4 regions of the Agrococcus sp. Ld7 genome follow, and region 4 is predicted to be linked to each of the others. Evidence: predicted binding sites of a transcription regulator. Region 4 holds the regulator's gene; each other region holds the start of a gene.
What was found. The regulator HrcA, encoded in region 4, represses chaperone genes, less so after heat shock. The targets are predictions, from matches to a motif close to TTNGCACTCGNNNNNNNCGAGTGCNAA.
Positions count from the first base shown of each region.

Region 1: a site for HrcA is predicted at 3,644-3,670, ahead of groES (co-chaperone GroES). Genes of this name have one in related genera too.
Region 2: a site for HrcA is predicted at 3,820-3,846, ahead of ACJJVL_RS12110 (Hsp20/alpha crystallin family protein). Genes of this name have one in related genera too.
Region 3: a site for HrcA is predicted at 5,791-5,817, ahead of groL (chaperonin GroEL). Genes of this name have one in related genera too.

Region 1 covers NZ_JBISGY010000002.1:138,311-146,068, forward strand. Annotated here, with positions in the region: gene ACJJVL_RS00835 (ABC transporter ATP-binding protein) at 1-624, shown strand, start outside; gene ACJJVL_RS00840 (ABC transporter substrate-binding protein) at 860-2,131, opposite strand; gene rarD (EamA family transporter RarD) at 2,295-3,206, opposite strand; gene groES (co-chaperone GroES) at 3,274-3,570, opposite strand; gene ACJJVL_RS00855 (THUMP-like domain-containing protein) at 3,734-4,906, shown strand; gene ACJJVL_RS00860 (hypothetical protein) at 4,961-5,920, opposite strand; gene ACJJVL_RS00865 (DUF4190 domain-containing protein) at 6,030-6,398, opposite strand; gene tsaD (tRNA (adenosine(37)-N6)-threonylcarbamoyltransferase complex transferase subunit TsaD) at 6,484-7,548, opposite strand; gene rimI (ribosomal protein S18-alanine N-acetyltransferase) at 7,553-7,758, opposite strand, start outside.
Region 2 covers NZ_JBISGY010000035.1:90,351-98,108, forward strand. Annotated here, with positions in the region: gene ACJJVL_RS12090 (DnaJ C-terminal domain-containing protein) at 1-764, shown strand, start outside; gene ACJJVL_RS12095 (heat shock protein transcriptional repressor HspR) at 764-1,195, shown strand; gene ACJJVL_RS12100 (hypothetical protein) at 1,323-2,597, shown strand; gene ACJJVL_RS12105 (hypothetical protein) at 2,594-3,190, shown strand; gene ACJJVL_RS12110 (Hsp20/alpha crystallin family protein) at 3,251-3,736, opposite strand; gene ACJJVL_RS12115 (hypothetical protein) at 3,999-4,718, shown strand; gene ACJJVL_RS12120 (hypothetical protein) at 4,725-5,417, shown strand; gene ACJJVL_RS12125 (DUF4303 domain-containing protein) at 5,455-6,030, shown strand; gene ACJJVL_RS12130 (ATP-binding protein) at 6,276-6,875, opposite strand; gene ACJJVL_RS12135 (alpha/beta fold hydrolase) at 7,002-7,758, opposite strand, start outside.
Region 3 covers NZ_JBISGY010000002.1:102-7,731, reverse strand. Annotated here, with positions in the region: gene ACJJVL_RS00205 (class I SAM-dependent DNA methyltransferase) at 1-560, shown strand, start outside; gene ACJJVL_RS00200 (hypothetical protein) at 557-1,102, shown strand; gene ACJJVL_RS00195 (hypothetical protein) at 1,099-1,956, opposite strand; tRNA gene ACJJVL_RS00190 (tRNA-Thr) at 2,044-2,118, opposite strand; gene ACJJVL_RS00185 (helix-turn-helix domain-containing protein) at 2,212-2,436, opposite strand; gene ACJJVL_RS00180 (hypothetical protein) at 2,436-3,185, opposite strand; gene ACJJVL_RS00175 (DMT family transporter) at 3,346-4,347, shown strand; gene msrB (peptide-methionine (R)-S-oxide reductase MsrB) at 4,331-4,732, opposite strand; gene ACJJVL_RS00165 (DUF3263 domain-containing protein) at 4,805-5,161, shown strand; gene ACJJVL_RS00160 (LytR C-terminal domain-containing protein) at 5,158-5,712, shown strand; gene groL (chaperonin GroEL) at 5,854-7,473, shown strand.
Region 4 covers NZ_JBISGY010000032.1:53,634-61,391, forward strand. Annotated here, with positions in the region: gene rpsT (30S ribosomal protein S20) at 401-661, opposite strand; gene lepA (translation elongation factor 4) at 895-2,745, shown strand; gene ACJJVL_RS09410 (DUF1990 family protein) at 2,742-3,380, shown strand; gene hemW (radical SAM family heme chaperone HemW) at 3,383-4,588, shown strand; gene ACJJVL_RS09420 (DUF4870 domain-containing protein) at 4,596-5,498, opposite strand; gene hrcA (heat-inducible transcriptional repressor HrcA) at 5,673-6,686, shown strand; gene ACJJVL_RS09430 (DnaJ C-terminal domain-containing protein) at 6,687-7,758, shown strand, end outside.

The sequences.
Region 1 (7,758 bases), on a different contig from region 4:
TTCGGACAGGTCAACGTGCGCGGCGGCGACATCCTGCTGCACGGGGAGGACATCTCCGGGCTCAAGGCCGACAAGCTCGTCGCCAAGGGCGTCGGCATGGTGCCGCAGAACAACAACGTGTTCCCCTCGCTCACGATCGAGGAAAACCTGGAGATGGGCCTGTTCCAGCAGCCGAAGATGTTCAAGGAGCGCTTCGACTTCGTCGGGGCGCTCTTCCCGGAGCTCGTCTCGCGCCGCAAGCAGCGCGCCGGCAGCCTCTCCGGAGGTGAGCGTCAGATGGTGGCCATGGGTAGAGCGCTCATGATGGATCCTTCCGTGCTGCTGCTCGACGAGCCGAGCGCCGGCCTCAGCCCCGTGCGTCAGGACGAGACGTTCCTGCGGGTCGCCGAGATCAACAGCCACGGCGTGACCATCGTGATGGTCGAGCAGAACGCTCGACGCTGCCTGCAGATCTCGCACCGGGCGTACGTGCTCGATCACGGCAAGGATGCCTACACCGGCACCGGACGAGAGATGCTGAACGACCCGAAGGTCATCCAGCTCTACCTCGGCACGCTCGCGACCGATGTCGAGGAGAAGGCGAAGACGGACGCGCAGACGAGAGTAGATCCGCTGGCCGAATAGCCGCAGCGCACGAGGCCCCGCTCTCCCGGAGGGCGGGGCCTTCTGCGTGCGCAGCGCACCAGGCCCCGCTCTCCCGGAGGGCGGGGCCTGCGCGCGCAGCGCGGGCGCGGCCTTCTGCGCCCGCGGCGAGGGCGGGCGGTGCAGAGCCCGCTCGGCAGCGCGGGCAGAGCGCTGGCGGGGCGAGCGACGCAAAAGGGGCCCGGCCGAAGCCGAGCCCCCTCGCGTGCGGTTCAGGTCACTCGTTGAGCGAGCCGAACTCCGTACGGACGAACTCGTACTGGTTGTCGGCACCGTACTGGAAGATGCCGATGTACGCCTCGGTCGGGTCACCGTTCTCATCGAAGGTGATCGGGCCGGAGACACCGTCGTAGTCGATGTCCTCGCCTCCCTCGATCAGGGCCATGCAGTCCTCGATGGATTCGCACTTGGCGCCATCCCTGGAGACCGCCTGCAGGTTGTCGCGGATCGTGTCGGAGTCGGGGCTGCTGCCCTGCATCGCTGCGAGTGCTGCGAGCACCACGGCGTCGTACGACTCGGGCGCGTAGGAGAAGTCCTCCAGCTCCGGGTCGATCTCGAGCAGACGCTCACGGAACGTGTCGTCTGCAGGGTTGCCGGGCAGCGTGCCCTTCGCACCCTCGAGCGTGCCCTCGGGGAAGTTGTACGAGTTCGACAGGTTGCCGTCGACGAAGTACATGCCCGAGGCGTCGAAGCCCTGCGTGACGAGCTCCGGCACGATCTGCGCGGTCTCGGCGAACGCCAGGATCGCGATTGCGTCGGGGTTGTCAGCCGTCACCTCGGCCACCTGCGTGGCCAGGTTCGTGTCGCCCGGGTTGTAGAGCGCGCTGGCCGTGACGGTGCCGCCCGCTGCCTCGATCGCCATCGTGGCGTTCTCCTGCAGACCGGTGCCGTACGGGTCGTTGATGGTGATGAATCCCACCGTCTGTGCGCCGTCCGCAACCATCAGGTTGCCGAGCACACGGCCCTGGAGCACATCCGAGGGAGCGGTGCGCCAGTAGTACCCCTCGTCCTCGTAATCGGTGAAGTCTGGCGACGTGTTCGCCGGCGAGATCTGCACGACGCCCGCGTCGATCACCTGATCGATGAAGGTGAACGAGACGCCCGACGACGCCGCGCCGATGATGACGTCAGCACCTGCGGAGACGAGCGTGCCGACCGACTGCGTGGCGATGTCGGTCTGCGTGTCACCGGAGTCCTGGTGGTCGACCTCGACCGTGTAGGGGTAACCGGCCGCCTCGAGCTCCTGAGCTGCGAGGTCGACGGCGGCGAACTCGGGCGGGCCGAGGAAGGCGAGGTTGCCGGTCTGCGGCAGGACCGTTCCGACGTACAGCGTGTCGTCAGACGCGCCCTCATCGGGACCGGTCGAGCCGGACGGTGCGGGGGTGCCGCCGCCTGCGCAGGCGGCGAGCAGCAGCACGCCGGCGGTCGCTGCGCCGAGCGCGGCGTACCGGCGGGGGCTGTGCCCCTGGGTGCGAAGGAAGGACTGCATTGTGCTCCTCGGTTGCTTGAATCGCTCGCTGACGCGGGCGTTGTTGCAACAGTAGGCGAGGAATGCGCAGAACTCGGCCTCTGCGCGTTACGTCCTTGTAACGGTCTTCGTGCAAGCGACACGATCTGCGTCATTCCTCAGCGAGCGCTGAGGCTCAGCCCGCTCAGCCCACAGGCGGCAGTGGTCTCGGACGCCGGAAGCGGTTCCCTGCCAGCTCGATGGAGATGAGCGCCACCGACGCCCAGACGAAGGCGAAGCCGATCCAGCGCTCGATCGGCATGGGCTCGAGCATGATGAACGCGCCGAACATGAATGTCATGATCGGCACCAGGTACTGCAGGAAGGCGATCCAGGTGAGCGGGATGCGTCGGGTCGCGGCCGCGAACGCCAGGAGCGGGACCGCGGTGACGATGCCGAAGCCAGCCGTGCCCAGCACGCCCGCGATGCCGTTGTTGCCGACCGTGACACCGCCGATGGAGAACGCGATCGCCATCATCACGAGGGCTGCGGGCAGTGCCGCGGTGGTCTCGATCGTGAAGCCCGACAGCGCGTCCACGGAGCCTCCGACGCGCTTCTTGATCAGCCCGTAGGCGCCGAAGGAGCCCGCAACGATCAGCCCGACCCACGGGACCTCGCCGTAGCCGACGATCATCACGCCGACGCCGACCGCGCCCAGCGCGACGGCGACCCACTGCAGCGGTCGCAGCCGCTCGCCCAGGAAGATGACCGCGAGCACGATGCTCACGAGCGGGTTGAGGAAGTAGCCGAGGCTGGTCTCGAGCACGCGGTCCGAGAGCACGCCGACGACGAACGCCGTCCAGTTGATGAGCACGGCGTGGCCGGCGATCACCAGCGTCCAGGTGTCTCGGCGACTGCGCAGCACCTGCCGCATCCTGACCCAGCCGCGGGTGGCAGCGACGAGTGCAAAGGCGACGATGACGGAGGAGATCACTCGCCAGCCGATGAGCTCGAACCCGTCGATGCCCTTCGTCAGCTGCAGGTATGCGGGCAGGAAGCTCCACCAGAGGTACGCGAGCAGCGCGTACCCGAGGCCTGCCTTGGCGTGCTGACCCATCGGTCCTCCCGGAGAGATGCGAAGGCGGCTCCCCCGCAGGGGAGCCGCCTTCGCGTGAGAGCCTGCGTCAGCGCTCGACGATGGCGAGCACGTCGCGAGCGGAGAGCACGAGGTACTCGTCAGCGCCGTACTTGATCTCGGTGCCGCCGTACTTCGAGTACAGCACGCGGTCGCCGACCGACACGTCCATCGGGACGCGGTTGCCGTTGTCGTCGATGCGGCCGGGGCCGACAGCGACGACCTCGCCCTCCTGCGGCTTCTCCTTGGCGGTGTCAGGGATGACGAGACCGCTTGCAGTGGTCGTCTCAGCCTCGACCTGCTGGATGACGATGCGATCCTCGAGCGGCTTGATGGAAACCGACACGGTTGCCTCTTTCTTCTCTGTCTGTGGGGTGCGTCCGGACGGGCCGGAGAACAGGACAAGCCTAGGCGCTCCGCTGGCACTCGGTCAACATGAGTGCCAATCGCTCGCGGGAGCGCAGTGCGCGCTTGCACCGGGGCTTCGCCGCATGGTCGACACTGGAGCCATGGATGCTGCCGAGCTGCGACTGCTGCTGTCGACCGAGGGGCTCGCGCTGCTCGAGCGCACCGAGTCGGAGCTGCGCGATCACACCGACCCGGTGCGCGAGGTCTCGCGCCTGCGCGCGGCAGGTCATGACCCGCGGCTGGTCGCGGCCGTCCTGACGCAGGCGCGGCTGCGGCGGCGCGCGGCCGCGAAGTTCGGTGAGTTCGCGACCGGGATGCTGTTCACCGAAGCGGGCCTCGAGCAGGCGACACGGCTGCGGGTGGCGGCGCATCATGCTGGGCGGATGCGGCAGGCGGGCATCACGTCCGTCGCCGACCTCGGCTGCGGCATCGGCGCCGACTCGCTCGCGTTCGCGACCCTCGGGATGCGGGTCACCGCGGTCGAGCGCGACGAGGTCACCGCGGCGATCGCCATGTACAACCTGTCGCCCTGGCACGCATCCGTCGTGCACGGGGATGCCATGGAGACCGCGGTCGACGCCGAGGCGAGCTGGTTCGATCCAGCACGCCGCGATGACCGCCGCCGCCTCAACGACCCGAGCGACTGGTCACCGTCGCTGCGTGCGGTCTTCGCGCACGCAGCGGAGCGGCCTGCCGGCGTGAAGCTGGCGCCCGGGATCGACCGCTCCCTGCTGCCGGACGACGCTGAGCAGCAGTGGGTGACGGACGGGCTCGAGACCGTCGAGGCCGTGGTGTGGACGGGACGGCTGGCGCGGCCAGGCATCGCGCGCAGCGCCCTGGTGCTCGGCGACGATGGCGCCGCCGAGCTGACGGGGGCGATCTCGCATCCCGAGCCGGGAGCGCTCGGTGCGTTCCTCTACGAGCCGGCCGGCGCGGTCATCCGTGCGGAGCTCATCGGCGCGCTCGCCGAGCAGCTCGAGGCGGTCGCTGTCAGCGACGGCATCGCGTACCTGAGCGGATCGATGCAGGTGTCGACGCCGCTCGCGCAGGGGTTCCGCATCCGCGAGACGATGCCGCTCGACGAGCGAGGCATCGCGAGGCGCATGCGCGAGCTCGCGATCGGCGACCTCGAGATCAAGAAGCGCGGGGCCGACATCGACCCCGCAGCGCTGCGCAAGCGGCTCAAGCTGCGAGGTGACCAGCGCGCCACGCTGTTCCTGACGCGCATCGGCGGCCGCCACCGGGCGCTCCTCGCCGATCGCCTGGTCTCATGACGAAGCCCCCGGCCGGCGAGCGCGTCGCAGACCGGGGGCTTCGGGGCGCGCGTGCTACATCATGTTCAGTGCCGCGAAGTAGTTCATCCACTGCACCGTGAGCACGATGATCACCACGAGCGACGCGATCGCGGCGAGGATGCCGACGATCCCGGCGATCAGCGGCCAGGGCTTGGCCTCCGGGTTCTTCTTCATCGCCACGAACCCGACGATCCCGCCCGCGAGCGCCGCGAGGAAGCCGATGCCGCTGATGAAGGTGCCGAGCAATCCGAGCCCGGAGAGGATCAGTGCGGTGATCGTGATGCCCTTGAACTTCTTCTCGCCCGGCTGCGCGTAGCCGACCTGCTGGCCGTACCCCGCCCCGGAGTCGCCGTAGGCCTGCGGCTGGCCGTATCCGGGCTGCTGGCCGTAGCCAGCAGCGGGCGCGGCGGCCGGTTCGTAACCGGACTGCTGCCCGTATGCGGGCTGCTGCTCGTATCCCTGCGCGGGCGCGCTCTGACCGTATGCGGGCTGCTGACCGTACTGGGGTGCGGCGGCGGCGCCGTACCCGGGCGCGCTGGAGCCGGCCTGGCCGTACGCGGGCGCGCTGGAACCGGCCTGGCCGTACGCGGGCGCGCTGGAACCTGTCTGGCCGTACCCGGGCTGCTGACCGTACTGCTGCTGGCCGGCGTCCGGCTGCTGCCCGTACTGCTGCTGCCCAGCATCCGGCTGCTGATACGTGGCGGCTGACTGCCCGGCACGCTGCTCGGAGGCCTGCCCGTAGCCCTGCGCCTGCTCCTGCCCGAACGGGGGCTGCGCCTGCTGCTCGCCGAACGCGGCCGACGGCGCCTGCTGGCCCTGCCCGAACGAGGGAGAGGCCGCTGCCGGCTGGCCGAAGTCCGCCGCGGGCGCCTGGCCGAAGTCCGCCGCCGGCGCCTGGCCGGCATCGCCGGTCTGCGCGGCGCCGTCCTGTCCCGGCTGCACCTCATCGGGCCGACGGAAACGATCGTCACTCGGCGGGAACTGGTCGCTCACGGGAACCTCCTTGCAGTGCGCTGCCGCGCGGGATTGCGCTGCGCGCCACCCACGGTATCGCGCGCGGCGCCGGGGAAGGCTGAACGAAGGATGAGCGCGGCGCGCGAGATCACGGACCGGTGAGCGCTGCTGCCTGCTCCGCCACCGAGAGGGCTGCCGCGATGCCGAGCACGATCGCCGCGATCAGCACGACCAGCGTGACGATGCCCAGCACGACCGACCAGATCGCGAGCAGACGGCCGTCGTCGCCCGTGCGTCGTATCTGCGCGAGCGCGATGCCGCCCAGCACGATCGCGGCGATGGAGCCGAGGCCGAGCATGATCGTGGCACCGGCGGCCGCCGCGAGGATCGCGACGACCGCGAGGACGTTGGTCTTCGGGCCCGGATGCGTGGGGGCGCTCCAGACGGGCACCGGCGGCTGCGCGGCCGGAGGGGCACCCCACCCCTGCTGGGGGTGTGTGCTCGCACTCATGCTCATGCGGTGCCTCCTCGACGCCATCGACGCGGCCGCGGATGCTGCGCCGTCGAGCGTCGATCCTGCCAGGACGACCTGTGGATCATCCTCAGTCCAGCACCTGGACGACGTTCGCCTCCAGGGTCGACGCAGCCGCGAACCCGACGTGGCTCGGCGCGTCGCCGCGCGCGACGAGCATCGCGCCCACCGCCGCGATCATCGCGCCGTTGTCGGTGCAGAGCTCGAGCGGGGGGATCCGCAGCGCCACGCCGGCCTCGGCGCAGCGTGCCTCCGCCACCTCCCGCAGCCGACGGTTCGCGACCACACCGCCACCGAGCAGCAGGCGCGGCACGCCGTGCGCCGCACAGGCGTCGAGCGCCTTCGCGACCAGCACGTCGACGACCGCCTCCCGGAAGCTCGCCGCGACGTCCGCCACGGGCAGCTCCTCACCGGCCGCCGCCGCGCGTTCGACGTGGCGGGCCACGGATGTCTTCAGTCCCGAGAACGAGAAGTTCCAGCGGTGCCGCTCACGGTCCTTCGGTGCCGTCAGCCCGCGCGGGAACGCGATCGCGCGAGGATCGCCGCCCGCGGCGGCCGCGTCGATGGACGGCCCGCCCGGGTAGCGCAGGCCGAGCAGGCGTGCGGTCTTGTCGAAGGCCTCCCCGGCCGCGTCGTCGATGGTCTCGCCCAGCAGCTCCACCGAGCCCGCGAGGTCGCGCACGAGCAGCAGCGAGGTGTGACCGCCGGAGACGAGCAGCGCGACTGTCGGAAGCTCGAGGGGCTCTCCGGAGAGCACGTCGGCGGCGACGTGCCCGACCAGGTGGTTCACGCCGTAGAGCGGCAGCTCGCGCGCGATCGCGAGCCCCTTCGCGGCACCGATGCCGACCATGAGCGCACCCGCGAGGCCCGGCCCGGCGGTGACCGCGACGGCGTCGATGTCGTCGAGGGTCATGCTCGCGTCCCGCAGCGCCGCCCGGATCGTGGGCTCCATCGCCTCCAGGTGGGCGCGGGCCGCGATCTCCGGCACCACTCCCCCGAAGCGCGCGTGCAGCTCCATCGATGAGGCGATGCGATTGGCGAGCAGCTCGGTGCCCCGCACGATGCCGACGCCGGTCTCATCGCAGCTCGTCTCGATCCCCAGCACCACCGGCGCCGTCTGCGGTCGTCCGCTCATCGCGTCACCCTTCGCTCTCGGCCGAGCGCTTCATCACCACGGCGTCGACGTCCTCGGGCTGGTAGTAGCGCGGCCGCAGCCCGATCTCGACGAAGCCGAGCGATGCGTAGAGCGTGCGCGCGACCGGGTTGTCGGCGCGCACCTCGAGGAAGAGCTCGCGCACGCCGCGTCGCTCTGCTTCGACGAGCAGCGCCAGCAGCAGCGCACGCC
Region 2 (7,758 bases), on a different contig from region 4:
AGCAGCGCAAGGAGTACGACGCGGTGCGCGCGATGGCCGGCGGCCGTCCGCGCTTCGCACCCGGCGGCTCCGGGGGCTTCGAGGATGTCTTCGGCGGCTTCGGCGGGGGACCTCGGGTGCAGTACTCGCAGGGCGACTTCGAGGATCTGCTGGGCGGCATGTTCGGCGGCGGGGGCGCGGGCTTCGGCGGCGGCTTCGGCCAGCGCCGCCCGCCGAAGGGTCGCGACGTCAGCGCCCGGGCGGCGCTCGACTTCACGTCGGCGGTGCAGGGCGACACGCTCAAGCTCACCGTGGGCGGCAAGACGATGACCGTCAAGATCCCCGCTGGCGTCCACGACGGGCAGAAGATCAAGCTCGCGGGCAAGGGCGATGCGTCCCCGGCCGGCGGCGAGCCCGGCGACCTGATCCTCACGGTGCAGGTGCGGCCACATCCGGTCTTCACCATGGATGGCCTCAACCTGCGCGTCGACGTGCCGGTGACGTTCGCCGAGGCGACGCTCGGCGCGACGATCGAGGTGCCGACGCTCGGCGGGGCTCCGGTGCGGCTGAAGGTCGCCCCGGGCACCCCGTCCGGCCGCGTGCTGCGCGTCAAGGGGCGCGGCGTCGCGGGCAAGAAGGGCACGGGCGACCTGCTCGCGACCATCCAGGTCGCGGTGCCGGGCCACCTCACCAAGGAGCAGGTCTCGCACCTCGAGGCGTTCGTGCAGGCGGGCCCGGCCGAGTCACCGCGGGACGACCTGCTCGCCAAGGCGACGGCCTCCTGATGCTGGGCGTGCCCGAGGGCCTCGACGAGTCGTCGCCGATCTTCTCGATCGCGGCGGCCGCCGAGCTCGCGGGCCTGCACGCCCAGACCCTTCGGCAGTACGACCGGCTCGGGCTCGTCGAGCCCGCCCGCACGGCGGGCAACACGCGGCGCTACTCGATGCGCGACATCGGGCGGCTCAAGCAGGTGCAGCTGCTCTCGGGCGAGGGTGTCTCGCTCGAGGGCATCCGCCGGATCCTCGAGATGAGCGACGACAATCGCGAGTTGCGTGCGCGCGTGCGCGAGCTGGAGGCCGCACTCGCGGATGCCGTCATGCAGCAGGCGGGCCGGCGCGTCTTCGCGGTCGGCCACACCGGCATCACGGCGCTGCGCGCGGGCGCTCGCCCCGCGAAGCCCGGGCAGATGGTGCTCTGGCGCCCGGGCCGCCACTGACGACCGGGGCTCGGTGCCAGAATGAGGGCGTGGCAGCGACGGTGAGGATGCACTCCCCGGTGCCCCGTGGGTCGGGGCTCCGCGCCGCACCCGGTTGCGCCGGTCAGGCGAGGAAGACGAACCGATCGTGACGGATCCGCGCGACGCCACCGACCCCGCCGGCGCTCCGCCGCCACCCGGCGCGAACAGCCCGGTGCCCGCGGATGCAGCCGCGCGAGCGGCCGCCGCTGGCAGGGCGAAGCAGCGCCCGCGCCGGTCCGCGCCCGGCCGCGATGCGCTCGTGCCGTCGACCGCGATCGAGAACCGCGCGCGGGATCGCGCGAGTGCACGGCGAGCCCGGCTGGGTGTGGTCGGTGCGCCCGGATCGCAGATCGCGAACCCCGGTGGTGGCATGCCCGGGCGCCTGCTCCCGCCGGGCTTCGCGCCGGCCGTCGCAGAATCCATGCCGACGCGCTTCGTGCCCACGGCCTGGCAGGTGCAGAATCCCGCGGCGGGCATGCCGTTCGCCGGTGCGCCGGTTGAGCGGCAGGGCCCGCCCCCGCAGCATCCCGCCGCTGCACGGCCGTGGCCGCACGAGGCAGGGCCCTACGGAGCGGGCTATGCACCAGGGCCTGGGTCGTACGGGCCTGGGTCGTACGGGCCTGTGCCGTATGGGCCAGTGCTCAACGGCGCACCGCTGTACGCGGCCATGCCGCCGCCCCCGCCCCCACGCGTGCCGTGGACGCCGAAGCAGCGGCGAACCGCGCTGCTGAGCGCTTGGCTCGGCCAGACCGTGATGGCGCTCGCGACCCACCTGCTGACCGCGTTCTTCCTGATTGTCGCCCTCGCGCTGCTGCTGCATGGCTCGGGCGATTCGAGCGACTTCGAGGCCGACTCGTTCACCGCGATCATCGCGCGCTGGACCATGATCGATCGGGTCTGGGCGTCCGCGCTCATCGGCCTGCTGGTGGGCGGGGGCATCCTGGCGCTCGGATGGCTGCTGCAGGCGATGTGGGGCAGGTCCGCGGGGCTCGCGAAGCCGCATCGCTCCACCTGGCTCGCCTGGCTGTGCACCACGGCGGCCACGGGGCTGATCGGCATGGTGGTGTGGCCGACCGCGCTCATCGGCGGCTTCGTGCTCGTGCTCGCGAACGATCAGGCGTCGCTCACGACCGGCACCATGTGGGAGGTGCTGTTCTGGCAGCTCGGTGTCGCGGTCGTGCTGACCGGAGGCGTGGGGCTGCTGTTCGGCTGGCTCTTCTGGTCGCAGGCGCAGCCGCGCATCGACTTCCGCGCGCTCGCGGAGGCCGAGGAGGCTGCCGCCCGCGCCGCGGACGAGGCGGAGCTCACCGACGTGCGGCTGCGGGGTGAGCCGTCGAGGCGGGGCAGCGATCCCTCCGGCCCGGGCAGCGCGCTGCGATGAGTCGCAGGCCCATCCGCCGCCAGGAGCGGGCCGATCCGCTGAGCCCGAGCCAGAAGGCTGCGGTGCAGTCCGCGGGCGCCGTCGGCCTCGCCTTCGTGGCGGCGGGCGCGAGCCTCGTCTGGGGGCTGCTCGTGTCGGCGCTCGTGCTCGTGATCCTGCGCGCCGCCGTGATCGATCTGTTCGACGATGTCGAATGGGGGCGCGGCGTCATCGACTGGATCGAGCAGCTGCAGCCAGGCTGGCTGGCGCCGCTCGTGCTCGTGCTCGTGCTGCTCGCGGTCGGCGCGATCGCGCTCGGCAGCTGGCTGAGCACGCGGCGGATGCGCGCGGCGGGTGTGGTCGGCGCGACATCCGTCACGTTCCGGGGTGCGGCGATCGGCACCGGTCTGCAGGCGGTGCTGTCGACGCTGTCGAGCTGGCTGCTCGGGCTGCTCGTGCTGCTGACGGGCGTGGTCGGCTTCTGGATCATCGCGTCGACCTGGGTGGTGCTGTCGATCCTCACGTCGACGCTCATCGGCTGGTTGGCCGGCCCGCGCACCTGGCTCGCGATCGCGCGGCGTGAGGCACGACGGGCGGCCGCCGTGCCCGCGTAGCACGACGGCCGGGCGGCAGGTGCCGCCCGGCCGGTGCTGCGGTGCTGCGGCGCGCCAGCGCTACGCCGGCGAGCTGCTCTCGCTGGTCGACGAGCTGAACCGGCCCTCCTGGCTGTCGGCGTCGATCGCCGTCTGCCCGCTGCCCTGCTCGATTGTGATCTTGCGGGGCTTCGCGCGCTCGGCCACGGGGATCGTGAGCATCAGCACGCCGTGCTCGTACGTTGCCTGGATCTTCTCCAGGTCGACGTCGCTCCCCAGCCCGAGCTGACGGATGTAGCGGCCGGCGGGCCGCTCCTGCGCGAGCCACTGCGTGCCCTCGGAGGCACCGATGGTGCGCTCGGCCTGGATCGTGAGCGTGTTCGCGTCGACGTCCAGGTCGATCGAGCCGGGGTCCACGCCGGGCAGGTCGACGTTCACGACGTAGTGATCGTCGGAGCGGTAGAGATCCATCGGCATCCAGCTCGCCGAGCGCTGCGTGCCGCCGCTCGTGAGCAGTCGAGCCGCCATGCGATCCATTTCGCGGAAGGGATCAAAGGTCAGCGCCATGACAACCTCCTCCTGGTCTGAGGTCGTCGCCCTGCGCGACGACCCGGTGTCTGTCGCGGCCCGTCTCGGGGCCGTCTCCAGTATTGGCACTCTCCCTATGAGAGTGCCAATCTCCAACTGGGGAGACGCTCAGCACGGCACCGGGAGGGCGACGGATGCATCGTGCGACGACTGCTGCTGCGGCAGACGATGGGCAGGACTGCCCATCGCGCTGGCGCGCGGCGCCGCCATACGATCACGATGACGATGGGAGGCACCCCCGATGGCGATGAACCTACCGGGCGAGCTGGTGTGGGTGCTCGACATGCTCGGCTATGACTGGCCCCCGCTCGACGAGGACGAGATGCGGCGCGCGGCCCAGATCATGCGCACCTTCAAGGACGACATCGTGGGAACGGTCGAGGTCGCCGACAAGAGCGTGAAATCCGGCGTCGGCGCAGCCGTGCACGGGCAGGTCTCCAGCTCGTTCACGAACGCGTGGGACACCGACAGGGCTTCGAACATCGCGAAGCTGATCGATGCGCTCGATCCCGTAGCGGGTGGGATCGATATCGGTGCCGAGGCGGTCGTCGCCCTGAAGGTCAAGGTGATCGCCGAGCTCGTGATCACGGCCGCGCAGATCGCCGCCGCCGTCGCGGGCGCATTCTTCACCTTCGGTGCCTCGCTGGCGGCCAACGCGGCGATCCTCGTCGCGCGCAAGAAGGCGCTCGACGTGCTGACGAACATCGCCGTCGATCAGCTCGCACAGCAGCTGCTGCCCATGATCATCGAGCCCCTGCAGGGACCGATGATGGATGGGATCACGGCGATGCTGGAGGCGGAGGTGACCGAGGGGGCGATCGGGGATGTCTCGAAGTTCGAGGCGGACCTGGATGCGCTCGACGCCGCCGCCGCCGACTTCGATGCGAACGCGACCGATCAGGATCGGCTCGCCGACGACTTCATCGCCCAGATCACCTCCTGCCAGATCTTCACAGGGTGATACGGGATGTCGACGATCAAGATCATCCTCAAGGAGGCCTTCGACGTCATCGAGGAGCTGGCGCCCAAGGCCGCGAGGGCCGTCTCGCAGAAGTCGACCAAGCTCGGCGCGAAGACACGGCAGATCCGGCGCCAGATCGAGGCGAAGGATGCCGAGCTTGCCGGCGCGCAGCGCAAGCCCGACCGCGCGCCGGGTCACCACACGCCAGAGCCCTCCTCGCCGGACGCGAACGGCCTGAACAAGCCGGCATCCGCACCCGACGGTCCGCACGCTCGAGACACCTGGCCGGATGTCGACACGGAAGCCGCCAACGCCGCTACTGCTGCCGCCCGCCAGGCCGCGGTCGAGTCCGGTGAGATTCCCGCTCCCGATTTCGGCCGTCTGACAGCCGAGTATCACGGTCGGCCGCCGGCCGACATGGAAGCGCCCCATGGTCACCACATCGTCTTCAAGAGGGGCGTGGGCGCGCGCCAGCAGGCAGTGGCCGCGCAGATGAAGGAGATCCTGGAGCGCAACAGGATCGACTGGTACACGGGACCTCACAACCTGACATGGGCGCCGAACGTCGCCGGACAGCACAACATCGCGAACGCCCGCGCGGTGCTTCGCAATCTGCAGGAAGCCGACGCGCTCGGGCGCGACGCGGTCATCGAGGCACTGCGGAACTCGGGGAGAGATGTCTTCGGGGGCCGGCCATGAGTCGTCGCACGTTGGCGGCCGCCAATAGAGTCGCCGCATGAACACTGACCTTGCGGCCTGGTCCGAGCAGTTCTCGGACGACGTCAAGCCCGTGCTCGAGGCGGCCCTGCTCGCGGTCGTGGCCGCACGGCCAGCCGACGATGTCGCCGGAATCGGCATCGCAACCGACGCCGACGCCGGCTCGATCGTGGCATTCGCGAACTCGCGCGCGAATCTCGAGCGCATGGTCGCGGAAGACCCGGAGTTCGCCTTGGACTCCAAGTGGCACATCGGCGAGTGGGATCTCGACCTCGCAGGCTCGGACTCGGCCGACCCTCTGGCCTCGGTTCGCGAGCAGCTGGCGCAAGCGAAGCTCGAGGTCGCACCGGAGGCGCCGCAGGTGGGCTTCGGGGTCGCCGGGATGCAGGAGTTTCGCTTCGCCGTGTGGGGCGCGATCGCGCGCGCGATGGCTGCATCCGCTCGGGAGGGCTTCTTCGACGCGTGGCCCGCCGCCGCCAAAGTCTTCATGCCGCTCGATGCGGATGTCGATGAGGTGCAGCTCGCAGCGTGGAGCTCGCCGCTCAACGATGACGCCGGCGTCGCGGAGCTGCGCGCGTTCCTGCAGCTCACGTAGCCGCAGCTGGAGCGAGCTCGGCGTGCACGGGCCGCGAGTGCGCGGGGCTGCGCGTGCCGCAAGGCGCAGCGTGCCGCAATGCACAGCGCGCTGCACGCTGCGGGACGTCGCCCCGCGACGTCCCGCGACAGAATTGTCACCATCGGCTCGCAACGGCGCCTCAAGGCAGCCGATCGTGACATCTCTGCGAGCCGGGGCTCGTCGCGGCGATGCTGCGCGCTGGGGTGGGCGCCGCGATGGCCGCGTCAGCGGTCGGGGGTGAGCATGCGCAGTGCCGCGCGCACGCGCATGGGCCGGCATCCGGCATCCGTCAGCCGCCGCACGATCACCGGCTCGCGCTCGGCGAGCATGATGCCGCGCTTGACGAGGAACGCCAGGCTCTTGCGGTGCTCACGCAGATCGCGCGCGAACCGCAGGCCCATGGTCGCCCAGCGCGAGCGGTGCACCACGATGGCGTCGTCGAGGATGCCCCGCCGATCGGCGTCTGCCACGACCTCGCTCACGAAGATGCCCTCGGCGACGAAGCGGGTCGCGCCGCCGAGCGTCACCTCGTGCTCGCCCACGGATGCGCTGCGCGAGATGTCGTAGATCGGCGCGGTCGTGCGGCCCGTGCGCGCGAGCTCCTCGAGTGCGTCGATGGCCCGGTCGCGGTGCCAGCTGCCGGGGTGATCCCAGTCGACCTCGCCCGACTCCAGCCGCGGCAGCTCCGGGTCGTCGCCCTCGCGGTAGAAGTCGTCGAGCCGCAGCACGGGAAGCCCCGAGTGCCTGGCGATGCGCGACTTGCCGGAGCCTGATGCGCCTCCGATGAGCACGAGCTTGGCGAGGGGCTCGAAGGGCGCAGGCATAGGGACGAGTCTGCCGGATGCGCGCGGTGCTTGCGCGCGCTGCCCGCGCACGCAGGCTTGTCGCTGGCCGTTTCCGAGGTTGTCGCGGCAGCGACGGGCCGCCGCTCACGCGCCGGCGCCCGCGGGTCAGGCGTCGCCGAGGAAGCGCGAGAGCACCTCGGTGAAGACCTTCGGCTGCTCGGAGTGCACCCAGTGGCCAGCGTTCTTGATCGTCACGCGCCGCACGCGAGGGAAGCGAGCCTCCATCGCGTCAGCGAACTCATCGCGCACGTAGCCGGAGTTCGCGCCGCCGATCCAGAGGACCGGCCCGTCGTAGACGGCGTCGGTCGCGGGGAAGCCGCGCAGCACGTCGAGGTCGCGGCGTAGTACCTCGAGGTTGGGCAGCCAGCGCCATCCCTCTTCCTCCCAGCGGAGGCTCTGCAGCAGGAAGCCGCGGATGCCGCGGTCGGGCACCGCCTCGCTCAGCGCCGCGTCCGCGTCGGCGCGCGACGCGATCTGCGCGAGGTCGATGGCGAGCATGCCGTCGATGAAGCCGCGAAACTCGTCAGTGGAGCGGTACTGCACCGGCGAGACGTCGACGACCACGAGGCGCTCGACGCGCTCCGGGTGCCGCAACGCCGCGAGCATCGCCGCCTTGCCGCCCATCGAATGGCCGACCAGGGCGCCGGGCTCCTCGAGCAGGCCGGCCACCGCATCCGCCATCTCGAGGTAGTCGAGTCGCTCCGTCCAGTTCGACCGCCCGTGGTTGGGCATGTCGACGAGCGTCACGCGATGCCGGTCGGCGAGCGACTTGCCGATCTGCGTCCAGTTCCGGCCCTGCCCGAACAGGCCGTGGCAGAAGGTGACCCGGGAGCCCTGCTCGCCGAGCTGCGTGGTGTGGAGC
Region 3 (7,630 bases), on a different contig from region 4:
GATCCAAGAAGACCGAGCTTCTATTCCTGGAAAGGATGATGAAGCTACTTCGGCCTGGAGGGCGTGCCGTCGTCGTTGTCCCCTACGGCGTCGTGACAGGTAGTTCGGGTGCTGGCTCCGCAATCCGCGAAATGCTCGTTCGAGGCAACTCGCTCGCTGCCGTGATCGAGTTGCCGAGCGGAGTCTTCCGTCCTTATACCGACGTCAAGACTGCGATCTTGGTGTGGCGAGCCGAACCCGATGGCGCGGCCACCCAGATGGTCCGGGTAGCGAACGACGGGTTTTCGCTCGACGCTCGTCGCGAGCCAATCGGCTTCAATGACCTTCCCGAAGCGATCGCCGTGGTCCGAGGACAAGACGCCCTAATCGCGCACCGTTGCGTCCCGACCGAAGAAATCGTGGCGGCGGGGCTCAACCTGAACCCCTCGCGGTACCTCGGCGACGCGGATGCAGCATCCGTTGAACACGTCGACTCGGAGGACGTACTGGCGGCGCTCGGCGGGCGCTTGCAACTAATGCTCGATCGAGTCGTCGCACTAAAGCAGGAGGTCGCCTCATGAGGAAGACGGTTCCCCTTCACGCCGTTGTCGCGCCCGTCCGAAGCGGAGTCAAGCCAGAGCAGATGCAGGTGCAGTGGCAGTACATCCTTCTTGAGCACATCTCGCAAGGCACCGGTGAGGTTGTCGAAGCTCGTGTGGGTGATTACGAGGTCAAGTCAGCGAAGGTTCGGTTCGAGGCCGGGGATATCCTGTACGGCAAGCTGCGCCCTCAACTGCGGAAGTGCTGCGTGGCAGTGGAGCCGGGAGCTTGCAGCACAGACATCGCGCCACTCCGACCTCTGTTCGATGACTCGGCCTACTACTTGGCCGCCGTTCTGCGTAGCGCGGATTTCACCCAGAAAGTCCAACGGCTCGTCGCCGGGGCCAATCTGCCGAGAGTTAACGTCAGGGAGTTGCTCGCTCTGGAAATCCCTTGGCCGGAGGAAGTTGCCGAGTTGAGTCGGCGAAACAGACTCGCCGTGGAGACCATTGATTTGCGAGCAGAGGCTGCGAAGTTCACGGCCGACCTGCGTCGGCTCGAACTCTCGGTGACCCAGCTCTAGCCGTCGGATCTGCCCTTGCTCTTGCGAACGAACGACACGTATGTGTCGGCAGTCACGTTCGCACGACGGATGAGCTCCAGTTGCCGCTTGCTGTCCGCACTTGAGGTACCAATCATTCGGAACAGGCCGCCGAAGTTGGCCGCGAACGAGACCCTCGCCGAGGGCCGTCGGCTTTCGGGGCCGGACAGCCGCTCCCGCTTGCCATTGGCATTGAGAGGCTCGCCATCGTGCTGGCACAGGTCTGGTTCGCACCCATCCGGGCAATAGTCGGCATCAACGAACGTGCCGCCTCGCGCGATATGCAACTGGTCGCGAAGTTCAGCGAGCGGCAATGCTCGGTCGAGGAACACCTCCACAATCTTCGGCCAGACTCGCTGCCCGCCGGGCTCGGGCTCCCACGACCACGTCATGACCAGGAGCAGATCGTTGGGGCCGATGCCCGCTTGCAGCTCGGCGAAGTGCGCCTTCGACTCTTCAGCACCGAGGTTCATCGTCTTGGCCTCGATGCGGAAGAGCTCCCCCTCGGCGGTCACCGGATCCCATTCAGCGGCGGCGTCGATGCATGCATAGTCGTTGTACTGGTCGTCCGCGATCCAGGCGATCTCGACGCCATGGGGTGCGAGCGCTCGGCTCATGTGGTAGCCCCAGAGTCCTTCGAGCAGCAGGCCCATCCCACTGCCCAGCCGTCCGCCGCGAGTCTTGAAGGTGGCGCGAGTGAAGTCGTTGATAACAGAGATGACGCTCAGGTTCTCGGCCCGTATGAAGTCCGCTGCCTCCGTCGCGGTTAGGTCTGCGCGTTCCGCGAGCTCCGGAGACTCGGAGGCGTCCTGCAGTTCTTCAAACATCGCGTTCATGTGGCGACGCTATCCAGAAGGCGGGGTTCTGGCGGGGATTCCGGTTCCGGCATGTCTCCGGCTTGGGTCAACTCCCCAGAGTTTACCTGGAGCCCCCTGTCAGGATTGAACTGACGACCTACGCTTTACAAGAGCGTTGCTCTACCACTGAGCTAAGGAGGCCTGCCGCGCGAGCGGCACCGAGCCATTCTAGGCGGGTCGGGCGCGGGGGTGCAGCCGCGGGCCCGCGAGGAGCGTTCGGCGGTCAACCGTGCATCAGTCGCGCACGAGCAGGTCGCCGACCTCGCACTCCAGTGCGTCGCAGATCGCGACCAGCGTCGAGAAGCGGATGGCCCGAGCGCGATCGTTCTTCAGCACCGACAGGTTCACGACGCTCACGCCCACGCGCTCGCTCAGCTGCGTGAGCGTCATGGCGCGTTCGGTCAGCAGTGCGTCGAGCCTGCATCGGATGCCGGTCGGCTCGTCGTCCGCGCTCCCCACTAGACCAGGCCCGCCGTCTCACGCTGCATCCGCTCACCGGTTCGGAACGCCGCGGCGACGGCCACGAGCGCGAGCGCGATGAGGATCGGCCAGAACTCGATGGTGAAGGCGAGCGACGGCTCGGGGAGCCCCGTGTCGGCGACCCCGCCGGCCGGGACATCGCCGGTGAACGCCCACGAGTCGATGCGCAGCACCTGGTTTGCGGCGAGCGTGCTGCCGATCGCGGTGAGCGCCTGCCATACGATGCCGCCGAGCGCGAGCGTTCCGGCTGCGAGCCTGAGGGATCTGGTCAGGGAAGCGGCGAACGGAGCGTCCGTCAGCAGCCGCCGGCAGAGGAGCGCGACGACGATGCCGATCACCACGAGGGTCGCGCCCTGCACGATGATCCCGCCGGCGAGGAACGCGCGAGCGGTGAGATCGAGCCCCGTGACCTCCACCGCCGCGACGCTGAATCCTCCGGAGACCACGGAGGCCGTCGGGCCGCTGATGTCCGTGACGCCCGGGAGCGGGCTCGGCCAGAAGGTCCGGACGGGGAGCGCGACCTGGACCTGCGATGCGGCGAGCGTGGCGATGGTCGACCAGAGCGTGCCGATCGCGGCGAGCGCCGCATAGGCCGTGGCTCCGATCATGATGACCGGGAGTGCCGCGGCGTCGCGGCGCTCGTCGGCGCCGCGACGTGTGAGCGCCGCGATCCCGGCGATGCTCAGCAGGCCGATGGCGATGACGGTGAGGAGCAGGAACCAGCTCATCGGGCACGACCTTCCAAACGATTATCGATAGTAACGAATATCGATAAGGTAGGGCTGGATCGGGCCGGCGTCAAGCACTGTGTGAGCAGTCAGGGCACGGAGTTTCGTGTGCAGCCTCGGCGTGGGACGTCGAGCGCCCGGTGCGCTCTAGGCTTGCCCGGTGACGGAGCAGCCAACGACCGCGTCTGCGCACACACCGGACGCCGAGGGAGACCACCGCAACGTGCTCGGGTGGACGCTCGTCGGAGTGCTCGCGGGCAGCGCGCTCGCGACCCAGGGACGGCTGAACGGCGAGCTGGGCGCGCGGCTCGAGCACGGCATCCTCGCCGCCTTCATCTCGTTCGTCATCGGCTGCCTGGTGCTGGCAGCGGTGCTGGCCTTCTCGAAGCGGGATCGCGCCGGCATGCGCAGGCTGTTCCGCGTGGTCCGCGACGGCACGATGCCCTGGTGGTATCTCTCCACCGGCGTCATCGGCGCATTCCTGGTGGCGACGCAGAGCCTCGTGATCGGTGTCGTCGGCGTCGCGCTGTTCACCGTCGGCGTCGTCGCCGGCCAGACGATCAGCGGCCTCGCCGTCGACCGGTTGGGCTTCGGAGGCCTTGCGCGAAAGCCCATCACGCCACCGCGCGTGATCGGCGCGCTGCTGGCGATGCTGGCCGTGGGCATCGCGCTGGCGGGCTCGGGCCAGCTGGATGTCGCCTGGCTCGTCGTGCTGCCATTCGCGGCCGGCCTCATGCAGGGGCTGCAGCAGGCCATGGCCGGCTCGGTGCAGCGGCAGACGGGTTCGGCGATCACGCTGGCGACGCAGAACTTCGCCGTGGGCGCGGTCGCGCTCGGCCTGGTCGTCGTCGTGCAGGGCCTGGCTGGCCAGGAATCACGGCCGCTGCCCGCGGAGCCGCTGCTCTACGTCGGCGGTGCGCTCGGCGTCGTGTTCGTCGCGCTCAGCTCCGTCGCGGTGCACCACCTGGGCGTGCTGGCGCTGGGGCTGGCGGCGATCTGCGGGCAGGTGCTCGCCTCGGTCGCGCTTGACGTGCTCTTCCCCGCCGAGCATCCGGTCACGGTGTGGTCGCTCGTCGGCGCGGCGCTGACGATCACGGCGGTCGCCGTGTCGTCGATCCGGCGACCGACGCGTCGCGCGTCTGGCGTCAGCCCTCCGGCGTGAAGTTCAGCGCCAACGAGTTCATGCAGTAGCGGTCGCCCGTGGGCGTCTGCGGCGCGTCATCGAAGATGTGCCCCAGGTGGCTGTGGCAGTTGGCGCAGCGCACCTCGGTGCGCACCATGCCGAGCGTGCGGTCCTCGATCAGCTCGACCGCGTCCTCACGCACCGTCTCGTAGAAGCTCGGCCAGCCGCAGCCGGCGTCGAACTTCGTCTCGTCGCGGAAGAGCTCGTTGCCGCACGCGCCGCACGTGTAGACCCCCTGGCGCTGCTCATCGAGCAGCGCGCCCGTCCACGGACGCTCGGTGCCGGCTTCTCGCAGCACCCGGAAGGCTTCGGGGGAGAGGGCGGTCCGCCACTCGGCGTCGGATCGTTCGCGCGATTCGTTCATGGTTCCAGCGTACGACCGCCGCGCATGCGTTTCGCGCCAGGCGGAACGGTGGGCCCGCCATAGGATCGGAGCATGGCCACTGACCCGCGGACGCACGCGCGCTCGCACGACGAGGCCACCGGCGACGAGTCGGCCGCCCGCGCATTCGCGAGCGCCGAGTCGCGGGCATCCGAGCCCGACGGGCAGGCCACGGATGCCGCGGCCCACGACCTCGCCGCGGCGCGCGAGGAGCGCATCCGCCGGGTGCTCGACTTCGAGGCGAGCTGGGCGAGCCACGGCGGCGCGAAGGCTCGCGCGATCCGCACCGAGTTCGGATGGACCACGACGCGCTACTACCAGGTGCTCGACCGCTGTCTCGAGACGGAGGCGGCCGTGCGGCACGATCCGATGCTCGTGGGCAGGCTGCTGCGCCTGCGTGAGGCCCGATGACCCGGACGCATCGCGTGGGGGCGCATCGCTCCAGCAGCACGAAGCGGTGGCCGCGCTGGGCGATCCTGCTCGGCGCGCTGGCGACGGTGATCGTGCTGACCGCCGTTGGCCTGTTCGTCCTGGACGCGCTGCGCCCGCGCGAGGTCGTGCCGACCGAGCCCCCGCCGCCGCCGCTGGTGACCGATCCGAGTGCCATCGATCCGGCGCTCGACGCATCCATCACCGTGCTCGACGGCTCGGGCCAGGGCGGCTTCGGCGCGGGCGTCGGGCAGGCGCTCGCCGACGCCGGCTGGAACGTCGTCGCGACCGCCGGCAGCACCGAGGGCAGCGAGACCGTCGTCTGGTACGACGACGAGGCGCTCGCGCCGGTCGCCCGAGGGCTCGCGGCGCAGCTCGGCGTCGGCACCGAGGAGCAGTCGGACGGACGCCTCTCCGGCACGCCCATCACGATCGTGGTGGCACCGGATGCGCTCGGCGTCGCACCGAGCGCGGAGCCGCGGGACGATGGCGAGCTCGAGCACGAGCCCGTCACGGAGACACCGGCGCCGTAGTCGGCGCTTCCGGCCTGGCTCCGGGCGCATCGCCGCCCGCGCGCTTGCACTCGACCCCGCCGAGTGCCAGACTTGGCGCTGGCACTCCCTCGGATGGAGTGCCAGTTGAACGTACTGGCGTCCAGGAGGGACGAGACTGCAATGGCAAAGATGATCGCATTCGACGAAGAGGCCCGCCGCGGGCTCGAGCGTGGACTCAACCAGCTCGCCGACGCGGTGAAGGTGACCCTCGGGCCGCGCGGCCGCAACGTCGTGCTCGAGAAGAAGTGGGGCGCCCCCACCATCACGAACGATGGCGTCTCGATCGCCAAGGAGATCGAGCTCGAGGACCCCTACGAGCGGATCGGCGCTGAGCTGGTCAAGGAGGTCGCGAAGAAGACCGACGACGTCGCCGGTGACGGCACCACCACGTCGGTCGTGCTCGCTCAGGCGCTCGTGCGCGAGGGGCTGCGCAACGTCGCGGCCGGTGCTGACCCGATCAGCCTGAAGCGCGGCATCGACAAGGCGGCAGCGGCCGTCTCCGAGCAGCTGCTCAAGAACGCCAAGGAGGTCGAGACCAAGGAGGAGATCGCCGCCACGGCCGCGATCTCTGCTGCGGACCCCGAGATCGGCGCGCTCATCGCCGAGGCCATCGACAAGGTCGGCAAGGAGGGTGTCGTCACCGTCGAGGAGTCGAACACCTTCGGCACCGAGCTCGAGCTGACCGAGGGCATGCGCTTCGACAAGGGCTTCCTGTCGCAGTACTTCGTCACGGACCCGGAGCGCCAGGAGACGGTCTTCGAGGACCCCTACGTTCTGATCGTCAACTCGAAGATCTCGAACATCAAGGACCTCCTCCCGGTCGTCGACAAGGTGATCCAGGCGGGCAAGCAGCTCGTCATCATCGCCGAGGACGTCGACGGTGAGGCGCTCGCGACGCTGGTCGTGAACAAGATCCGCGGCATCTTCAAGTCGGTCGCCGTCAAGGCTCCCGGCTTCGGCGACCGTCGCAAGGCGATGCTCGCCGACATGGCGATCCTCACGGGCGGCCAGGTCATCTCCGAGGAGGTCGGCCTCAAGCTCGAGAACACGACGCTCGACATGCTCGGCCGTGCGCGCAAGGTCGTCATCACCAAGGACGAGACCACGATCGTGGAGGGCGCCGGCGAGGCCGACGCCATCGCGGGTCGCGTGCGTCAGATCCGCCAGGAGATCGACAACACCGACAGCGACTACGACCGCGAGAAGCTCCAGGAGCGCCTTGCGAAGCTCGCCGGTGGCGTTGCCGTCATCAAGGCGGGTGCCGCGACCGAGGTCGAGCTCAAGGAGCGCAAGCACCGCATCGAGGACGCCGTCCGCAACGCGAAGGCTGCTGTCGAGGAGGGCATCGTCGCCGGTGGTGGCGTTGCGCTCATCCAGGCCGCCAAGACCGCGTTCGACGCGCTCGAGCTCTCGGGCGACGAGGTGACCGGCGCGAACATCGTCAAGGTCGCCGTCGACGCTCCGCTGAAGCAGATCGCCCTCAACGCCGGCCTCGAGCCGGGCGTCGTGGCCGAGAAGGTGCGCCACCTCGAGGTCGGCTTCGGCCTCAACGCCGCGACCGGTGAGTACGTCGACATGCTCGCTGCTGGCATCTCCGACCCGGTGAAGGTCACGCGCTCCGCGCTGGCCAACGCCGCGTCGATCGCTGGCCTCTTCCTCACCACCGAGGCAGTCGTCGCCGAGAAGCCCGAGAAGGCGCCGGCCATGCCGGCCGACCCCACGGGTGGCATGGACTTCTGATGCCGTAGCGCTCAGGTCCGCGGCGCGGACCTGAGCGCGGAGGCGTCAGGGTCGAGGAGCGTGCGGCACGCAGTGCCGCTCGCGTCACGAGACCCAGGAGCTTCACAGCAGAGAAGGGCCCCAGCAGCAATTGAACTGGTCCCCGAAAGTTGGACCG
Region 4 (7,758 bases):
CGCGACGCGGGGCGAGGCGACCGTTCCGTACCGGAACAGGTGCCCGCCCGCGCGCACTGCGGGGAGCGGTACGAAGCGGTCGCGCGACGCGAGGCGACGCGACCGTTCCGTACCGGAACAGGTGCCCGTCCGCGCGCGCTGCGGGGGAGCGGTACGGAACGGTCGCGCGACGCGGGGCGAGGCGACCGTTCCGTACCGGAACGGGTGGCCGCCCGTGACCCCCGCGGAGGTGGCCGCCCGCTCGCAGTGCCGCGGAGCGGTACGAAGTGGTCGCCTCACTCGGGACGAGGTGACCGTTTGGTACCGGTACGGGACCGTCGGCGGGCAGCGAGCGGGCGAGCGCGCCCGCGAACGACGAAGGGGACCCCGAGCGGGGTCCCCTTCGAGCGAGCGCGGCTGCTTAGAGCGCGGCGACCTGCTTCGCGATGGCCGACTTGCGGTTCGCGGCCTGGTTCTTGTGGATGACACCCTTCGACACGGCCTTGTCGAGCTTGCGCGTGGCAACGGTGACCTTCGCCTGCGCGGCGTCCTTGTCGCCGGCGGCGATGGCCTTGTGGGCCTCGCGCACAGCGGTGCGGAGCTCGCTCTTGAGCGCGCGGTTGCGGTCGGTCGCCTTCTGGTTCGTCAGAATGCGCTTGATCTGCGACTTGATGTTCGCCATGGTGTCCTGTTCTTGGTTCGTACGAGTTGATTGGCGGCGGCTTCTGCTCACCAGAGCCCGCCGCGACCCGCTCTCGCGCGACGAGCGCGCAGAAGAAGGGGAAGCCAACGAACGATGGTATCAGCGTGCGAACGCCACCCGCAACGCGGCGCCCGGCATCTGCTGTGGGAGAATGGAGCATTCCGCACCGCGACCACCCCGCGGCCCCCTGAGCTTTTCGATGAGAAGGACCCGTGAGCCCCCGAGCGACCAAGGCACTCGAGCCAGCCGCGACCCACCCCGCGCAGCTCCGCAACTTCTGCATCATCGCGCACATCGACCACGGCAAGTCGACCCTGGCCGACCGGATGCTGCAGCTGACCGGCGTCGTCGACGACCGCTCGATGCGCGCGCAGTACCTCGACCGCATGGACATCGAGCGAGAGCGCGGCATCACCATCAAGTCGCAGGCCGTGCGCATGCCGTGGGAGCTCGAGGGTGAGACCTTCGCGCTCAACATGATCGACACGCCCGGCCACGTCGACTTCACCTACGAGGTGAGCCGCTCGCTCGCCGCGTGCGAGGGCGCGATCCTGCTCGTGGATGCGGCGCAGGGCATCGAGGCGCAGACGCTCGCCAACCTCTACCTGGCGATGGAGAACGACCTCGAGATCATCCCGGTGCTCAACAAGATCGACCTGCCGGCCGCCGACCCGGAGAAGTACGCGGCCGAGATCGCCCGCCTCATCGGCGGCGATCCCGACGACGTGCTGCGCGTGAGCGGCAAGACCGGTGAGGGCGTCTCCGAGCTGCTCGACCGCGTGGTGCGCTCCGTGCCCGCGCCCGTCGGGGATGTCGATGGCCCCGCCCGCGCGATGATCTTCGACTCCGTCTACGACACCTACCGCGGCGTGGTCACGTACGTGCGCGTCATCGACGGCCGCCTCGCGCCGCGCGATCACATCCAGATGATGTCGACCGGCACCAAGCACGAGCTGCTCGAGATCGGCGTCTCGAGCCCCGAGCCCAAGCAGTCGAAGGGACTCGCCGCGGGCGAGGTCGGCTACCTGATCACCGGCGTCAAGGACGTGCGGCAGTCGAAGGTCGGCGACACCGTCACGACCGCGCGCAATGCCGCGACCGAGCCGCTGCAGGGCTACGCCGACCCGAAGCCCATGGTCTTCTCCGGCATCTACCCGATCGACGGCGGCGACTACCCGGTGCTGCGCGAGGCGCTCGACAAGCTGAAGCTCTCGGATGCGGCGCTCGTCTACGAGCCGGAGACATCCGTCGCCCTGGGCTTCGGCTTCCGCTGCGGATTCCTCGGCCTGCTGCACCTCGAGATCATCACGGAGCGACTGCGGCGCGAGTTCGACCTCGACCTCATCGCCACCGCGCCGAGCGTCGTCTACGAGGTGCAGACCGAGGATCGCACCATGCACACGGTGACGAACCCGAGCGAGTTCCCGGACGGGAAGATCAACTCGATTGTCGAGCCGATGGTGCGCGCCACGATCCTGGCGCCCAAGGATTACGTCGGCGCCATCATGGAGCTGTGCCAGTCGCGCCGCGGCACGCTCGGCGGCATGGAGTACCTCTCGGAGGACCGCGTCGAGCTGCGCTACCGGCTGCCGCTGGGCGAGATCGTCTTCGACTTCTTCGACCAGCTGAAGTCGAAGACGCAGGGCTACGCCTCGCTCGACTACGAGGTCGACGGCGAGGAGGAGGGCGACCTGGTGAAGGTCGACATCTTGCTGCAGGGCGAGCAGGTCGACGCGTTCAGCGCCATCGTGCACCGCGACAAGGCCTACGCCTACGGCGTGCTCATGGCGGGCAAGCTGCGCGAGCTCATCCCGCGGCAGCAGTTCGAGGTCCCGATCCAGGCCGCCGTCGGTGCGCGCATCATCGCCCGCGAGACCATCCGCGCGATCCGCAAGGACGTGCTCGCCAAGTGCTACGGCGGCGACATCACCCGCAAGCGCAAGCTGCTGGAGAAGCAGAAGGAGGGCAAGAAGCGCATGAAGATGGTCGGCCGCGTTGAGGTGCCCCAGGAGGCGTTCATCGCCGCGCTCTCGAGCGGTGAGACGAAGAAGGACGCGAAATGACCATCCCCATCCGCGATCGCGCGACCAACTACGGCTCGGTCGGCGTGACGGCACACTTCGACTTCCACCGCTTCCCGCCCAAGGGCTTCGAGGTCGTGCAGCTGCGCAGCCGCATCGGCCACGGCCGCCCGCGCTACGACGCGGCCGTCGCGGCGCTGCGCACCTGGAAGGTCCAGCGGCTCGCCGGCATCGAGGTCGATGTGGTCGGCACCGAGGCGGGCAGCACCTACCGCCCGGTCGGATTCGAGGGCACGGAGGCGACCCGCGCGGCCAGCACCGAGCCCCAGCAGGACTTCGGTCCCGACGGCGAGCCCTTCCTGCAGCCGGGCGACTCGATCGATCAGCGCGTGCGCTTCATGGGGATCCAGATCCATGCGCCCATGCGCGTGATCGCCGTCGAGGAGGAGGCCTCCAGCCACGGTGTCATCCTCGGCTCCCTGGACGGCCACCCGGAGTCCGGCGAGGAGCGCTTCACGATCGAGATCGCGGACGACGAGACCGTCTTCATGCACTTCCGCGCCATTGTGCGGAATGCGAAGTGGTGGGTGAAGCTCGGCGCTCCGGTCGCGAAGGCGATGCGCAGCAAGTACCACGACCGCTACCTGACGGTGCTGCGGTCCATCGACGTCCGCTGACCGTGGGGCGGCTGCCCGAGGGAGAGACGGCACCGGCCGACGGCACGCTGCCTGCGGGCACCGCCGTCGACGCGCCGTTCGGCGCCTACATCCACGTGCCGTTCTGCTCGGTGCGCTGCGGCTACTGCGACTTCAACACCTACACCGCCGATGAGCTGCGCGGCGCGACGAGGGCCGGCTACCCGTCGGATGTCGCCGCCGAGATCGTGCTCGCCCGACGGGTGCTCCGCGAGCTCGGACCGCTGCGCCCGATGCAGACGGTGTTCTTCGGCGGCGGCACACCGACGCTGCTGCCAGCCGGCGATCTGGTGCACATGCTGCAGGGCGTGACGGATGCTTTCGGTCTCGCAGCCGGTGCGGAGGTCACCACCGAGGCGAACCCCGACTCGATCGACGCGGCCGGCCTGCGGCAGCTGCGCGATGGCGGCGTCACCCGCGTCTCCTTCGGCATGCAGTCGGCGAAGCCCCATGTGCTCGCGGCGCTCGATCGCACGCACGACCCTGAGCGCGTGCCGCTCGTGGTCGACTGGGCACGGGAGGCGGGGCTCGAGGTGAGCCTCGACCTCATCTACGGGGCACCGGGGGAGTCGCTCGACGACTGGCAGGCCTCGCTCGACGCCGCGATCGCGATGCAGCCCGACCACGTCTCGGCCTACGCCCTGATCGTCGAGGACGGGACGGCACTGGCGCGCCGCATCCGCCGCGGCGAGCTCACAACGCCCGACGACGACCTGCAGGCGGCGATGTACGAGGCGGCGGATGCAACGCTCAGCGCGGCCGGCTACGCATGGTACGAGGTCTCCAACTGGGCGCGGGATGCCCGCGTCGCGCGGCACAACCTCGCCTACTGGCGCGGCCACGACTGGTGGGGCTTCGGGCCGGGTGCCCACAGCCACGTCGGCGGCGTGCGCTGGTGGAACGTCAAGCATCCCGCGGCGTACCGCGACCGACTGCTCGCGGGCGCGTCCCCGTCGCTCGCGCGTGAGGTGCTGGACGACGAGACCCGCCGCGTCGAGCGCGTGCTGCTGGAGTCGCGGATCGCGGAGGGCCTGCCGATCGACCTGCTCGAACCGGAGGGACGCGTTGCGGTCGCCGGGCTCGTCGCTGAGGGGCTCGCAGACGGCAGAGCCGCCCTCGCCGGCCGGGTGATCCCGACGCTGCGAGGGCGGCTCCTGGCCGACGCGGTGGTGCGTCGGCTGCTGCCGTGAGGCCGCGCTACTTCACGAGCCGCCAGTTGAACGGGTAGCGGTAGGAGCCGCCGCCGTTCACGCGCATGCCACCGATGATCGAGAAGATCGCCTGCAGCAGGCCCGGGATCCAGTAGAGGGCGCTGATGAACCCGAGCAGGCCGAACGTCGGGATGGCCAGCAGGATGCCCACGAACATGATGCCCACGGCGAGGATCGTCATGAAGATGCCGAAGTTCAGCGCTTCCTTGGACTCCTGGCGCGCGAAGGCGCTGCGGTCCTTATAGATGAGGAAGACGATGAGCGGCCCGATCCAGCCACCGAAGCCGCCGGTGATCACGGTCGACAGTCCCGAGAGGTGCCCCCACATGCCGGCGTTCTTCTCGTCGACGGGCGACATCGGTGCGGCAGCGCTGTACTGCGGCTGACCGGGTGCGCCGTACTGCGGCTGACCGGGCTGCCCCGGTGCGCCGTACTGCTGACCGGGCTGCCCCGGTGCGCCGTACTGCGACGGTCCCGGCTGGCCGGGAGCGCCGTACTGCGATGGACCGGGCTGGTTCTGCTGCGCGTGGGGAGGCTGACCGCCCAGCGGCTGGCCGGCGCCGCCCTGCCCCGGCGCCGCCGACTGCTGCCCTGACTGACCGTAGGTCGGAGCGCTGCTCGCCTGGCCGTAGCTGGGCGCGCCGTCGGACCCCGGCTGCTGGCTCTGCTGCCAGCTCTGGCTGCCCTCGCCAGCGCTGAAGGCGGGCTGCCCGGGAGCCTCCTGCTCGGGAGGCACGGGGGCGGAGGAGAACGACTGCGCGGGCTCACCGACGCCCGGGGCCGCTGGAGCGCTCGGGGTAGCGTGCTGCTCACCGGTGACGGCGAACCCGTCGGCGGACTGGTCTGCGGGATCGGTGCCCTCTGCACGAGGCGTATTCGGATCAGACATTGCGTGCCTTTCTTCGATCGTCGTCGCAAGGCGCCGGAGCGCGCCGCTCCTATCATTGTGCGCCTCTCCGCCTGAGGATCCCATGCCAGAGTTGCAGACGGGTAGGATTGGCAGTCAGGAGCAGAGAGTGCCAAGCGTGGGGCGTCCTATCGCCTGCAGCGGAGAGGAGCGCGGATGGTCTCGGATCGCGGTCTCGACGTGCTGCGCGCGATCGTCCAGGACTACGTCGCCCTGCGCGAGCCGGTCGGCTCGAAGTCGATCGTCGAGCGGCACGCCTTCGGCGTCTCCGCCGCCACCATCCGAAACGACATGGCGCTGCTCGAGGAGGAGGAGCTCATCGCGGCTCCGCACACCTCGTCCGGCCGCATCCCCACCGACAAGGGGTATCGGGTCTTCGTCGACCGGCTGCAGCGCATGCAGCCGCTGTCGCACGCGCAACGGGTGGCCATCACGCGCTTCCTCGCCGACTCCGTCGACCGCGAGGATGTGCTCGACCGCACCGCCCGACTGCTCTCGCAGCTCACGAATCAGGTCGCGCTCGTGCAGGTGCCGCTGCGCCGCCACGCGGTGGTGCGCCGCGTCGAGCTGGTCGCGGTGGTCGAGCATCGGCTGCTGGCTGTCCTGATCCTTGATTCCGGACGCGTCGAGCAGCGCGTCGTCGACGCGCAGCAGCGGATCGACCCGGAGCAGGCGACCGCCCTCGGCCGCGCACTCACCGAGACCGTCGGCGAGCACACGCCCGCCGAGGCGATCCGACGCCTTGCCTCGGTCGCGGCGACCGCCCCCGACGCGCTCAGGCCCGCGACCGGCGCCGTGGCGCAGGCGCTGGGCGAGATGCTGCAGACGGGTGGCGGCGACCGCATCGTGATGGCGGGAGCATCGCACCTCGTGCGCGAGGAGCGTGACTTCCAGGGCACGGTGACGCCCGTGTTCGACGCCATCGAGGAGCAGGTCACACTGCTGCGCCTGTTCGACGAGATGGGCCTCGAGGGTGAGGTCGCGACCCGCATCGGGCGTGAGCTGACGGGCCCGCTGGGGGAGGCCTCCGTGGTCGCCTCCACCTACAGCACGGACGGCATCGAGGGACATATCGGCGTGCTGGGACCGACCCGCATGGACTATGCAGGAAACATGGCCGCGGTGCGCGCTGTTGCGCGCTACCTCACGCGGCTGCTGAGCGAGGACTGAGTGACAGACCACTACGAGACCCTCGGCGTCGCGCGCGACGCCGGCCAGGACGAGATCAAGAAGGCCTACCGCAAGCTCGCTCGTGAGCTGCATCCGGATGTGAATCCGAGCGCGGAGGCCTCGGATCGCTTCAAGGACGTCACGCACGCCTACGACGTGCTGGGCGATGCGCAGTCGCGCGCGGAGTACGACCGCGGGCCCACCGCGGGTGCGGGCTCATTCGGCTTCGGCGACATCTTCGAGCAGTTCTTCGGCGGCGGAGGTCGCACGAGCGGCCCTCGCTCGCGCAAGCAGCCCGGCCAGGACAGCCTGCTGCGCGTCGACCTCGACCTGGCCGACGTGATCTTCGGCGTGCATCGCGAGCTGCGCGTGCAGACCGCGGTGCTCTGCGGTACCTGCGACGGCGCGGCGACAGCTCCCGGCACGAGCCCCGAGCGCTGCCTGCAGTGCGGCGGCTCCGGCCATGTGCAGCGCCAGGTGCGCTCGTTGCTCGGCAACGTCGTCACCAGCCAGCCGTGCGTCGTCTGCCAGGGCTTCGGCAGCGTCATCCCGCAGCCGTGCCACACCTGCGCCGGCCACGGCCGGGTGCGCGCGGAGCGGACCATCCCGGTCGACATCCCCGCAGGCGTCGACACGGGCCTGCGCATCCAGATGCCCGGTCAGGGCGAGGTCGGCGAGGGTGGCGGGCCGGCCGGCACGCTCTACCTCGAGATCAACGTGCGTCACCACGAGGTGTTCAGCCGCGACGGTGATGACCTGCTCGGCACGATCGAGGTGTCCATGCCCGACGCAGCGCTCGGCACGCGCGCGACGCTCGATGGCATCGACGGCTCGATCGACGTCGAGGTGCGCGCCGGCACGCAGTCGGGCGATGTGATCTCGATCGCGGATCGCGGTGTGACGCGGCTGCGGGGCGCGGGTCGCGGCGACCTCAAGCTCGGCGTGCAGGTGCTGACACCGACGAAGACCGACCGCCGCACCGAGGAGCTGCTGCGCGAGCTGCGCGAGCGCACCAAGGCGCCCGGCCCTCAGCTGTCGCAGCACCGTCAGGGGCTCTTCGCCAAGATGCGCG